DNA from 3 places in the Comamonas sp. 26 genome. Region 3 is predicted to be linked to each of the others. Evidence: predicted binding sites of a transcription regulator. Region 3 holds the regulator's gene; each other region holds the start of a gene.

The links. Region 3 encodes FNR, which switches genes on or off when oxygen is low (the NO sensors DNR and NnrR bind a similar motif). Its sites were predicted from a motif close to TTGATNNNNATCAA; they were not measured.
Region 1: a site for FNR is predicted at 1,883-1,896, ahead of cyoA (ubiquinol oxidase subunit II). Genes of this name have one in related genera too.
Region 2: a site for FNR is predicted at 2,273-2,286, ahead of CLU84_RS06535 (OmpW family protein). Genes of this name have one in related genera too.

The regions. Positions count from the first base shown of each region.
Region 1 covers NZ_PEFL01000001.1:2,245,879-2,250,026, forward strand. The annotation lists gene CLU84_RS10355 (tripartite tricarboxylate transporter substrate binding protein) at 1-176, shown strand, start outside; gene CLU84_RS10360 (MFS transporter) at 313-1,653, opposite strand; gene cyoA (ubiquinol oxidase subunit II) at 1,992-3,047, shown strand; gene cyoB (cytochrome o ubiquinol oxidase subunit I) at 3,109-4,148, shown strand, end outside.
Region 2 covers NZ_PEFL01000001.1:1,423,575-1,427,722, reverse strand. The annotation lists gene egtB (ergothioneine biosynthesis protein EgtB) at 1-97, opposite strand, end outside; gene egtD (L-histidine N(alpha)-methyltransferase) at 123-1,178, opposite strand; gene CLU84_RS06535 (OmpW family protein) at 1,581-2,189, opposite strand; gene CLU84_RS06525 (DUF808 domain-containing protein) at 2,398-3,411, opposite strand; gene CLU84_RS06520 (hypothetical protein) at 3,557-3,766, shown strand; gene CLU84_RS06515 (VWA domain-containing protein) at 3,807-4,148, opposite strand, start outside.
Region 3 covers NZ_PEFL01000001.1:1,537,815-1,541,962, reverse strand. The annotation lists gene CLU84_RS07075 (sulfite exporter TauE/SafE family protein) at 1-102, opposite strand, end outside; gene hemN (oxygen-independent coproporphyrinogen III oxidase) at 106-1,488, opposite strand; gene CLU84_RS21800 (hypothetical protein) at 1,518-1,715, opposite strand; gene fnr (fumarate/nitrate reduction transcriptional regulator Fnr) at 1,758-2,483, shown strand; gene CLU84_RS07060 (hypothetical protein) at 2,541-2,804, opposite strand; gene CLU84_RS07055 (FixH family protein) at 3,062-3,367, opposite strand; gene ccoG (cytochrome c oxidase accessory protein CcoG) at 3,495-4,148, opposite strand, start outside.

The DNA of each region.
Region 1 (4,148 bases), 710 kb from region 3:
AGAAGATTCAAGCCGATACCCGTCTGGCTCTGACCGGTCAAGACGTCAAGGACAAGTTCACCGCCTTCGGCTACGAATCCTTCAACCCCACGCCCGCTGAATTCAAGGCCTTCATGGCCGCTGAAAGCAAGCGCTTTGGCGAAGTTATCAAGAAGGCGGGCCTGGCTCTGGATTAATTTCAACAGCCATCTCACCTGTAAAAAAGCCGCCTCTTGAAGGCGGCTTTTTCTTGCCTGAACATTGAGTCATTTATCCCAAACAAAACGCCCGGAACCAGCCAGGCGTTTTGCATTAAGCGCTTAGCGCTATGACTTACTGATCACGAGTCTCCAGCGCGCGGTTGATACCCAGAGCCACCAAGGTGCACAGCGCGCCCGACAGCAAGTAGATACCTAGTGCCACCAGACCAAACTTGGCCGACACACCCAGCGCCACCAGTGGTGCAAAGGCCGCGCCAATCAGCCAAGCCATATCCGTGGTCAGTGCAGCGCCGGTGTAACGGTAGCGCGAGGAGAAGTTGGAAGTCACCGTGCCCGATGCCTGACCATAGGACAGACCCAGCAAAACAAAGCCCACAATGATGAACACATTGTTGCCCGTAGTGCCGCTACCCAGCAGCCAGGGAGCCAGAAAGCTGAAGATACCAATCAGGCAGGCCATGGCACCCAGCGTGTTGCGGCGCCCTACCCTGTCTGCCAGCCAGCCCGACACCATGATGGCCACACCCGCCAGCAGCGCGCCAATAATCTGCACCACCAGCACCGAGATGACCGACTGATCGGAGTACATCGAGATCCAGGACAGCGGAAACACCGTCACCAGATGGAACAGTGCAAAGCTGGCCAGCGCGGCAAAAGCGCCAATCATTACATTGCGGCCTTCATTGCTGAGAAGGCGTGTCACGCTGACGGGTTCCAGCTCGCGCTCTTGCAGCAGCTGTGTATAGGATTGGCCTACAACCAAGCGCAGACGGGCGAAGAGCGCTACAACATTCACAGCAAAAGCCACGCAGAAGGGGTAGCGCCAGCCATAGCTCAGAAACTCATCAGCCGTCAGGCTTGAGTACAGAAAGGCAAACAGTGCAGCAGCAAGGACAAAGCCCAGAGGTGCCCCCAACTGCCCAATCATTGAATACCAACCGCGCTTGTCCTGCGGAGCCGACATGGCCAGCAGCGAAGGCAGACCATCCCAGGAGCCGCCCATCGCCAAACCCTGGCCGATACGCAGCACGACCAACGCCCAGACTGCCTTCATGCCCGCATCGGCATAGCTGGGCAAAAACGTCATGCTCACTGTGCACACACCCAGCAGCAACAGCGCCAGTGTCAGCTTGGTGGCACGGCCCCAGCGGCGCTGCACGGCCATGGATAGCGCCGTACCGATGGGGCGGGCAATGAAGGCCAGCGAGAAGATGGCAAACGCGGCCAGCGTGCCATCGAGCTTGGACAGGTAGGGGAATAGCAGCGTGGGGAACACCAGCACGCAGGCAATGCCAAACACAAAGAAATCAAAATACTCGGAAGAGCGCCCAATGATGACGCCCACCGCGATTTCACCGGGGGTCACATCTTCATCAGTATCCGCGTAGGCCAGGGTTTCCGAGTTCTCATAGTCTTGCTGAGTAAGACCAATGGACGGGTTCAAGCTTGTCATAAAGGGTCTACTCCTTGTCTTGCTGTTCAGTCCCGGGGACGCTTTCCGTTCTACGCCCAAGAATGTGCAGCTGCAATAGAGTTTTTGCCCTCAGTACTGTCAGCCAACCGACAAGCAGATGAGCTTTGAGGGCTGATTTGACAATTACAAGCCCTGTTTGGCCATCTTTTCAGGCCCGTCAAATGCCTGCTAACTCATTGTCACATAGCGTATTTTTAAAACCACTACATTGACCTGAGACAAAATGTCCAATAGACAAATGACACTCAGGTATTACATTTGCGGAGATCCAGTAATCCGCGTTTACACCTAAGCGCGACTTTGTCACGCCTAAAGCAATGTTAAAAATCAAGGAAATCCGTGGGCCCGCGTGGCTCGCAGCGGCTGCTTTGACTGCGACCCTCGCCGGTTGCAGCAAACTTGTCGTGCTCAACCCAGCTGGCGATATTGCCAAGCAACAGGGCGATCTGGTCATTACGGCCACCTTGCTGATGCTGCTCATCATCGTCCCCGTCATCTTTTTGACGCTGCTGTTCGCCTGGAAATACCGCCAGTCCAACACAGAAGCCACGTACGACCCCGAATGGCACCATTCCACAGCGCTGGAACTGGTGATCTGGACCGTTCCTCTGCTCATCGTTATTGCTCTGGGTGCCATCACCTGGATCAGTACCCACAAGCTGGACCCTTACCGCCCTCTGGACCGCGTCTCCTCAACCAAGGCCCTGTCTGCTGACGTCAAGCCTCTGGAAGTGCAAGTCGTTTCCATGGACTGGAAGTGGCTGTTCTTCTACCCCGAGCAAGGTATTGCCTCGGTGAATGAACTGGCTGCTCCTGTGGATCGCCCCATTCATTTCAAGCTGACAGCGTCCAACACCATGAGCGCTTTCTACGTGCCTGATCTGGCCGGCATGATCTACACCATGCCCGGCATGCAGACAGAGCTGAACGCCGTGGTCAACAAACCTGGCGTGTACAAGGGCATGGCCTCGCACTACAGCGGCGCAGGCTTTGCAGGCATGAACTTCAAGTTCCATGGCGTGAGCAATGAAGAGTTTGACCAGTGGGTGGCCAAGGCCAAGACTGAAGGCAAGACTCTGACTCGCAATGCCTACCTCGACCTGGTCAAGCCCAGCGAGCGTAACCCTGTCGAACGCTTCGCCGCCGTGGATGAAGGCCTGTACACCAAGGTCCTGAACCGCTGCGTGGAAGACGGCAAAAAGTGCATGAACGAAATCATGGCCATTGATGCTGCCGGTGGTGGCGGCCATGCCTCGCACGGCAAGACCTCCAGCGTGAGCCTGCCCCTGGACGTTTGCACATCCAAGGACGCTGACCGCGTTGTGGCTTTGCTCGACGAAGTCGCAGCCTCCGGAGCTGTCGCACAGCAATAAGTAGCTTACGGAGCGGATGAGCTTAGGCCCCGCCACTCCAATACGACAAAAGTGACTCAACATGTCTGAAACAACAACCCCGGCCGCACACTGGCTGCTGGGCCGCATCACATGGGATCAGATTCCCATGACGCATGAGCCCATCGTGCTCATGACCTTTATCGCCGTGGTGCTTGGCGGCCTCGTGGTGGTTGGCGGCCTGACCAAGTTCCGCCTCTGGGCCCCACTCTGGAACGACTGGATCACCTCCATTGACCACAAGAAGATCGGCATCATGTACATGATCCTCGGTCTGGTCATGTTCCTGCGCGGCTTTGCCGATGCGGTGATGATGCGTATCCAGCAGTCCATGGCCTTCGGTGAAAACCTCGGCTACCTGCCTCCCCACCACTACGACCAGATCTTCACAGCCCACGGCGTGATCATGATCTTCTTCGTGGCGATGCCCTTCGTGACCGGTCTGATGAACTATCTGGTTCCTCTGCAGATCGGTGCACGTGACGTGTCCTTCCCGTTCCTGAACAACTTCAGCTTCTGGATGACCACTGGCGGCGCCGTGCTGGTGATGATCTCCCTGTTCCTGGGCGAGTTCTCCACCTCCGGCTGGCTGGCTCTGTCCAATCTGGGGCACCAGAGCGGAAGTACGGGTCTTGACTACTACATCTGGGGCCTTCAGGTCGCCGGTGTCGGTACGACACTTTCAGGTATCAACCTGATCGTGACCATCATCAAGATGCGCGCTCCTGGCATGAACCTGATGAAGATGCCCGTCTTCACATGGACTGCCCTGTGCACCAACGCCCTGATCGTGGCTTCGTTCCCCGTGCTGACCGCCGCTCTGGTGCTCATGTCGCTGGACCGCTACATGGGTACGCACTTCTTCTCGAACGACTTCGGTGGCAACCCGATGTTGTACGTGAACCTGATCTGGATCTGGGGTCACCCTGAGGTCTACATCCTGATCCTGCCCTGCTTCGGTGTGTTCTCCGAAATCGTGGCGACGTTCAGCCGCAAGCGTCTGTTTGGCTACACCTCGATGGTTTACGCCACCGTGTGTATCACCATCCTGTCCTACCTGGTGTGGCTGCACCACTTCTTCAC
Region 2 (4,148 bases), 110 kb from region 3:
ACAGCGGTGCGGCCAGCCCTTGCGTATGAGCACGCACCCTCTCATATTGAAGAACCAGTGCAGCCCAGTCGGGCAGACCGGCATGCGCGGGCCTCATGGACTGCAGTCCTTTATCCACAGCTTCAAGCATGGGCATGAATGACGGCAAACCACTGCCGCTCATCGGTCCAGACATGGGTTGTGCCAAAACCCGCAGCCCTCAGCATGGAGAGAAAATCAGACAAGGGGTACTTGTAGCTGTTTTCCGTATGAATGGTCTCGCCCTGCGCAAAGTAGCGCACGCCCTGTGGCCAGCTCACCATGACGGCCTGGCGCGCACGCAAATGCATTTCTATGCGTGAATGCACAGGATCAAAACAGGCTTCATGCTCCCAGTCCTGGGGCTTGAAGTCGCTGCCCAGCAAACGATTCACATGGCTGAGCACATTGAGATTGAATTCGGCTGTAACGCCCTGCTCGTCATCGTAAGCAGCTATCAAAACAGGTAGCGACTTGGGCAGATCAATACCGATCAGCAGCCCTCCATCGCCATTCAGCAGCGAATGCATATGTTTGAGCATATGCAATGCCTGCTGCGTATCGAAATTGCCAATGGAAGAGCCCGGATAAAACAGTTCGCGCCGGGCCTGCGGCACGTCTGGCGGCAAATGCCAGTCGGCGGTGAAGTCTGCGGCAACGGCCCGCGCCGCCATTTGCGGAAAATCCTGGCCCAACCGTGCAACGGCCTGCTGCAGAAACTCCACCGCAATATCCACACCCACAAATTGCTGAGGTGCCACGCTGCGGCACAGACGTCGCACCTTCTCGCAATTGCCAGCACCCAACTCGATCAGCACCTGGCAACCGCTCATGGCCTCGGCCATGCCGACTTCGTGCTGCGCCATGATCGCCGCCTCGGTGCGCGTGGGGTAATACTCGCGCAGCTGCGTAATCTGTTCAAACAAAGCGCAGCCGCGCGCATCATACAGAAACTTGGGAGAGATCTGTGCCTGCTGCTGCATCAGGCCTTGCGCAAGCTCATGTCGCAACGCCGCTTGAGCGTCCTGCGGATGCTGCGTGACTGCCAGACCTCCTTGACGCTGCGGCGGAGCCTGAAAAGACGCCAGGGGCAAGGGAATGCGCCCGGCACGAGAGAGAAACTCGATAGATGCTGCCTGTCTGTCTGGTACCGCGCGCATGCTGATCCTCCTGAAATGCTGATCGCACGAGACCGCTCCCGCACCATCACTGCCAAGTCTGGTCGCCAGCCCGGCAGAGCGCGGTCAGAGTCGCGCGGGAGCCGGGTAGTCATCAGCCTAGCGCCGCCAGCAAGCGACCAAAGTAGGACTGAAGCCAGCACTCTTTGTACCGCATCACCATGCAACGGTGCTGACAGAAGCAATACTTGTCAACCAATGCATCAAAGTCAAAAAAATCGGTACCCCGCCTGCGCGGAATACCGATCTAAACATACACCCTAGCCTATGAAGCCAGCCGGTCATGCAGACCTGCCAGCTTCAGTGCACCACAGAGCTTGCGGTGCGTGAGCCTTATCTCTAGCAGAAGGTCCAGAGACAAGATCACTCTTTACTGTGGCGCTATCAGAAGCGATAGCCCACACCCACGCCGACCAGCCATGGGTCAACCTTGAACTTGGCATTTTCCAGGCCTGCGCCTGTGACCTTGGTGCCCAGATACACCTTCTTGATGTCGAAGTTCAGCGACCAGTTCTTGTCCAGCGCATAGTCAAAACCGACCTGCAGCGCGCCGCCAAAGCTGTTCTTCTTCACGGTCACTGCGCCATCGGCAATGTTCACACTCGAGAAGCGTGTGTAGTTCACACCGGCACCCACATAAGGCTTGAATGCGCCAAAGTTGGTGAAGTGGTACTGCGCCAGCAAGGTCGGGGGCAGATGCTTGAGCGAGCCGATCTTGCCGCCGTTCAGGCGCACATCATGCTTTTGCGGATAGGTCAGCACCAACTCGGCCGCGATATTAGGTGTGAAGTAGTAGGACACGTCCACTTCAGGCATCCACTTGTTATTGATGCTCACACCCGCATCACCAGCGGTGCCGCCGTTATCGCTATTCAGATGCACAGCGCGCACGCGCACTTGCCAGGGGCTGCTGCCATCAAAGGATTGAGCAAAAGCGGTACCAGCAGTCAGTGCGCTGGCAGCGGCGGCAATCGCGATCAGAGTCTTTTTCATGGGCTTTTTCCTTGAGTAAATCGGTGGGAGTACTTGTTTGCATCCCTTGGCATTGATTGAAACAAAGCCGCCTTCTTCCGGGTTTGTCCCATGTCAACCTGCACACCGACTCCGCCAAAGAAAAAGCGGGCGTTGCCCAATGGCCACGCCCGCTTTGATGTCTGATTCAGCGCAAACCATTGCTGCATCAGCGGTGCTAGCTATTAAATTAATGAGCCGCCTTTGCAGGTCGCAGCTTATGCCACAGCTCAACGCACAGCACTACCGCACCGCCGATGACAGCTCCCACCAGCACATGCACCAGCACCGGCCCCAGCGCCGCAGCCATACCGCCCAAGGGAATCACAACCGCCTGGACCCAATGCTCAATCGGCGCAATGCCGTGCACCAGCAAGCTGCCGCCCACCATAAACATGGCGGCCGTGCCCACAATCGACAGCCAGCGCATCAGCCATGGCGTGAAGGCAATCATGCCGCGGCCCAGTGCCTTGGCGGCGCTGCTGCTCTTGGCCATCAGCCAGCCGCCCACGTCATCCATACGCACAATGCCGGCCACCAGGCCATAGACAAACACCGTAATGGCCAGAGCCACAACCACCAGCACAGCGCCCTGCTCCCAGATGGGTTTGGTGGAGACCGTGCCCAGCGCAATCGCCATGATTTCGGCCGACAAAATAAAGTCGGTACGCACCGCGCCGCTGACCTTTTGCTTTTCGTACTCCATCGGATCCATATGCTGCTCACGCGCCGCACGTACCGATGACGGAGCCACACCTTTCAGAGCAGCTTCTTGCGCATCGACCACCACTTCTTTCTCGCTGTGCGTCTGCTTTTTGTGGAAAAGGTGCAGAATTTTTTCCACGCCCTCAAAGCACAGAAAAGCCCCGCCCACCATCAAAAGCGGGGTAATCAGCCAAGGCGCAAACGCACTGATCAGCAAGGCTGCTGGTACCAGAATGGCCTTGTTCCATAACGAGCCCTTGGCCACGGCCCAGACCACCGGCAGCTCTCGACTGGCCTTGACGCCCGTGACCTGCTCGGCATTCAGCGCCAGATCGTCACCCAGCACGCCGGCGGTTTTCTGCATGGCCACCTTGGTCTGCATGGCCACATCATCAAGAATCGCCGTACTTTTGCCCGCAGCGGTCTTGGTCATCAACGCTACGTCATCAAGCAAGGCTGCAATATCGTCAAGCAGCATCAAAAGGCCGGCACCCGCCATCGCACTCCCCTGTTGGTTTCAATGGCTGCCATCATGCCTTTAAACCGCGTCGGAACTGCGACAGGAATTTGCCATTCACATCGGCTAAAAATGTTCTTGGCGCTTTTTGCAACGACAATGGGCGCTCTTATTGAACGGACATCCTGTGAACCAACCTATTGCACACGCCGAGCTGATCGCCAGCTACCGAAAAGTCGCGGCTGAAGCCGCCAAGAAGGCGGAGCTGATCAAGGCCTCTGCTGGCAAAGGCCCGCGCACCATCGCCACCGTGACCGAGACGGCCAACAAAGCCGCTCGCCGACGCGATGTGCTGGCCAGCAAGCTGGCCAAGCTTGGCGTGGTTCTGGCGGACTAAGCCACCCCATCAAAACAGCCTGCAACTGCAGGCTGTTTTTTTATTTGCTGGTCTTGAAGCCCTGCGTCGCCGCCCAGGCCGCCACATCGTCACGGCGGATGGCGGCGGCCATCAGTTGCGGGAAAGCATCTGGCGTGCAGGCAAACGATGGCACGCCCAAGGCTGCCAGTTTGGCCGCCAGATCGGCGTCATAAGCCGGCGCACCCTCGTCGCTCAGCGCCAGCAGCGTGATGAACTGCACACCAGATTCGACCAGCTCATTGGCCCGGCGCAGCAGGCCTGACTCCACGCCGCCTTCATACAAGTCAGAGATCAGCACCAGAATGCTGTTGCGCGGCTCGCTGATGATGCTCTGGCAATAGCCGACCGCGCCGTTGATGTC
Region 3 (4,148 bases):
AGCACCCGTCACCACGCTGCAAGGTGCAGCACACATAACAAGACAATGGGGCCCACCTACGAGCCCCATGATCAAAGCAGTCCAGACCAGCGAAAACAGCATGCGCTAGATGATGCGTGAAAACCGTGCACGGGTCCTGTCAGCTTGCAAATAGCGGTCAAACAGCATGGCTACTCCGCGCACAAAAAACCAACCCAGCCCCGTGACCTTGAAACCTTCGTCAGACAACTCAATCAGCCCATTGACCTGCATCTCCTTGAGCTCAGCCAGCTCGCTTCCAAAATACTCGCGAAAGTTGATCAACCAGGCCTGCTCCATGGGCTCAAACAGTACCGCCCCCTGGCACATGATGGACATGATGACGGCGCGGCGCACCAGGTCGTCACGCGACAGCGCCAGCCCACGCTGCACAGGCAGCACACCAGCATCAATCGCGTCGTAATACTCTTCCAGCGTCTTGACGTTCTGGCTATAAGTCGCGCCTACCTTGCCGATAGCCGAGACACCCAGTGCAATCAGATCGCAGTCTGGCTGCGTGCTATAGCCCTGAAAGTTGCGATGCAAGCGGCCCTGACGTTTTGCAATAGCCAGTGAATCGGTGGGCAGCGCAAAGTGATCCATGCCCACATAAACATAGCCGCCGCCCATAAAAGCATCAATCGCGCCCGAGAGCATGTTCAGCTTATCCTGCCCCATGGGCAGGTCCGCCGATTCGATGCGGCGCTGCGGCTTGAAGCGCTCTGGCAGGTGGGCGTAGGCATATAGCGCAATGCGATCAGGCCTCAGCTCATTGACCTGAGCCAGCGTGCGCGCAAACGACTCCGGCGTCTGTTTAGGCAGGCCGTAGATCAGGTCTACATTGATGGAGACAAAGCCCAGCCGACGTGCTTCGGCCACCAAGGCAAAGACCTGCTCGGCAGGCTGCTCTCGGTGCACGGCTTTTTGTACGGCAGAGTCAAAGTCCTGCACGCCAAAGCTCATGCGGTTAAAGCCCATATCCTTGAGCACTTTCAGGCGCTCATTGCTGACGGTTCGTGGGTCGACCTCAATCGAGTACTCGCCCACCGCATCGAGCTTGAAATGCTCACGCATCAGCGCCATCAGTTGCTGCAACTCGGCATCGCTGAAGAACGTGGGCGTGCCGCCGCCCAGATGCAGCTGACTCACAACCTGACCCTTGCCGCAATGCGCCGTGTGCATGGTCAGTTCACGCGCCAGGTAGTCCAAGTATTCGGCGGCCTTTTCGTGGTGCTTGGTGACGATTTTGTTGCAGGCGCAGTAATAGCAAAGCGACTCACAAAATGGCACATGCACATAGACAGACAAAGGCAAGGCGCGCGCACCTGTGTGCGCTTTGCGTTGCTCCAGCGCCAGGATGTAGTCTTCTGCGCCGAAAGCCTCAACAAATCGGTCGGCTGTTGGGAACGATGTGTAGCGAGGCCCAGGAATATCAAAGCGGCTCAGCAACTCGGGCGTGACAGCGGTCATAACTACTCGTCAGTGTGCGCCCGCACCTCTCAAAAGTATTTATTAACAAAGGCATCTAGCCCTGAAAACATCACTATAAAGAAGCAGAGGCGCATATTTTTGAATGAATATGAGCAATGTGCCTCAAGCCATTCACCCTGTCCTTGATGAAAATCAAGAGACAGCAAGGCAAGTGCTGCGACAATTTGATCCATCTCATTACCAAACACGAGGTCAATGACCGGCACGACTCTCTTATTGAAGTCTGTCTGTGCCGTTGCTAAAAGCCCATGAATCTTCAGACCATCAAAGCATCCTGCTCCAACTGCAATCTGCGTGAACTGTGCATGCCCATGGGCCTGGACGATGAACAAATGGAGCGCATTGACGAAATTGTGGCCACACGCCGCAAGATCAAGCGTGGCGGGCTGCTGTTTCGCAACGGTGAAGACTTCACCTCGCTGTACGCGATTCGCACAGGCTTCTTCAAGACCAGCGTCGCCACCGAAGACGGTCGCGATCAGGTTACGGGCTTTCAGATGGCGGGCGAAATCATTGGACTGGATGGCATCGTCAACGACCACCACACCTGCGATGCTGTGGCGCTGGAAGATGCCGAAGTCTGCGTCATGCCGTTTGACAAGCTTGAGCAGCTCTCGCGCGAAGTCACGGCCCTGCAAAACCACGTGCATAAGGTCATGAGCCGTGAAATCGTGCGCGAGCATGGCGTGATGCTGCTACTGGGCAGCATGCGCGCTGAAGAGCGTCTGGCCGCTTTTGTGCTGAACCTGGTGCAGCGCCTGGCGGCCCGTGGTTTTTCCAAGTCAGAGCTGGTGCTGCGTATGACGCGCGAAGAAATTGGCAGCTACCTGGGCCTCAAGCTTGAGACCGTGAGCCGCACTTTCTCCAAGTTTGCCGAAGAAGGCATTGTGGAAGTCAAGCAGCGCCACCTGCGCATTCTGGATACCGAGGCGCTCAAGCGCATCGTCAATAGCCAGCAATGCAGAGCTGATTGAGCATTAACTCCAGAAACAAGGCCCGCATCAGCGGGCTTTTTGTTTTTGCAGCGCGCCTTAATCAGGCTGCGGAGAAGAGACAATACCGCCGTTCAAATCACTGGCTGAGCGCCCCAGCGCGACCGTCATCAGGGCGCCGATGATAGAAACCGCCCAGAAGGCAAAAAAGGCCACGGTATAGATGGCGCTGCGCGACCATTCCATTGGTGAGCCTAGCCAGTGCACATCCAGCGGGTCCACAAAGGCAAATACCACCAGCTCCATGATTGCTGCCGCCAGAAAGGCAGGCCAGACAATCCATATCCAGCGTCGAGCTTCCATCGCGAATCTCCTTGGATCGTGGGTTTGATCGTATTTTGCACAAGTGTTGTGACTTCAAACACCACCTCACGGGCATGCACCAAGGCGGAAAACCCTGAATCACTATGATTTCAAGAGCATCTAGCGCCTTCTGCTAATTGATATCAAGATCTTTCATATCTATAAGCCAAGTAGATCAAGCGCTAAACGCTCCTATTTTCAAGGCAGCAACAACAAAGGCCGCAAAGCGGCCTTGAGATGGAAGTCTTGCGACGACTTCAGCGGTCGGTCGGGTGATCCTTGGCAGGCGTTGCCGCATGGTTGCGACCGGTGACGGCCGGGGCCAGACTTTTCTCGTTCTCGGACAGGCGCTGGTTGATCTCCAGACCATGGCGGTAGTAGTCAGGGTCGATCACGGGATCAGGCCTGCTCATTGCAATATAAGCCGTCACCACACCCGCAATCACCACCACTAAGGGGCCGGAAATCACGAGCCAGACATGGGCAAATTTCCACCAGGGTTTGCCATCCTCGGGGTGAATAATCTTGACCGCTTTCGTGGCCTTGGCTTGTGCTGCCGACATGATGAAACCTCTTATTCAGTGATTCTGCAGTGCACGCCAGATCATGGCTGGCACGCACTGCAAATTGTTGCCGATTGGCGATGTCCTTGCGTGATCTCAGAGATGCATTTCTGAGATCACGCACGCTTTAGCGTGGCACCAGGAAGACGGTCTTTTCAGAGACCTTTCCAGACCCAGCCTTCACCGCATCCAGATTGAAGTAAACCGGGTGCGAGCCAGGCGCTGCCGAGCCATACGGAATCTGCAGACGCACCGCAATACCGCGTGTTTCGGCCGGGCCGACAACGACTTCCTGCTCAGACGCCACTTCCAGATGATCCAGCCCGGTTGCGCTGATGCGGTAGCGCTGCTCGGACTCGGTGGCGTTCATGATCTGCAGGCGATAGACGTTCTCCAGCTTGCCGCCGGCCACAATGCGCGACAGCGCCGCACGGTCACGAATCACGTCGACCTTCAGCGGCTCTCGCATGACCAGACTGGCAATCATGGCCGTGCTGAGCACTACCAGCACCGCTGTGTAAATAAGTACACGCGGGCGGAAGATGCGGCGAATCACCTGGGCATGTTTCCACGCACGGGTAATGGCGTTTTGCGTGGTCAGGCGAATCAGCCCGCGCGGGTACTCCATCTTGTCCATGACGGAGTTACAGGCATCAATGCACAAACCGCAGCCAATGCACTCGTACTGCAAGCCTTTGCGGATGTCGATCCCCACAGGGCAGACCTGCACGCACATATTGCAGTCAATGCAGTCGCCCAGACCCAGGGCCTTGGCGTCGTC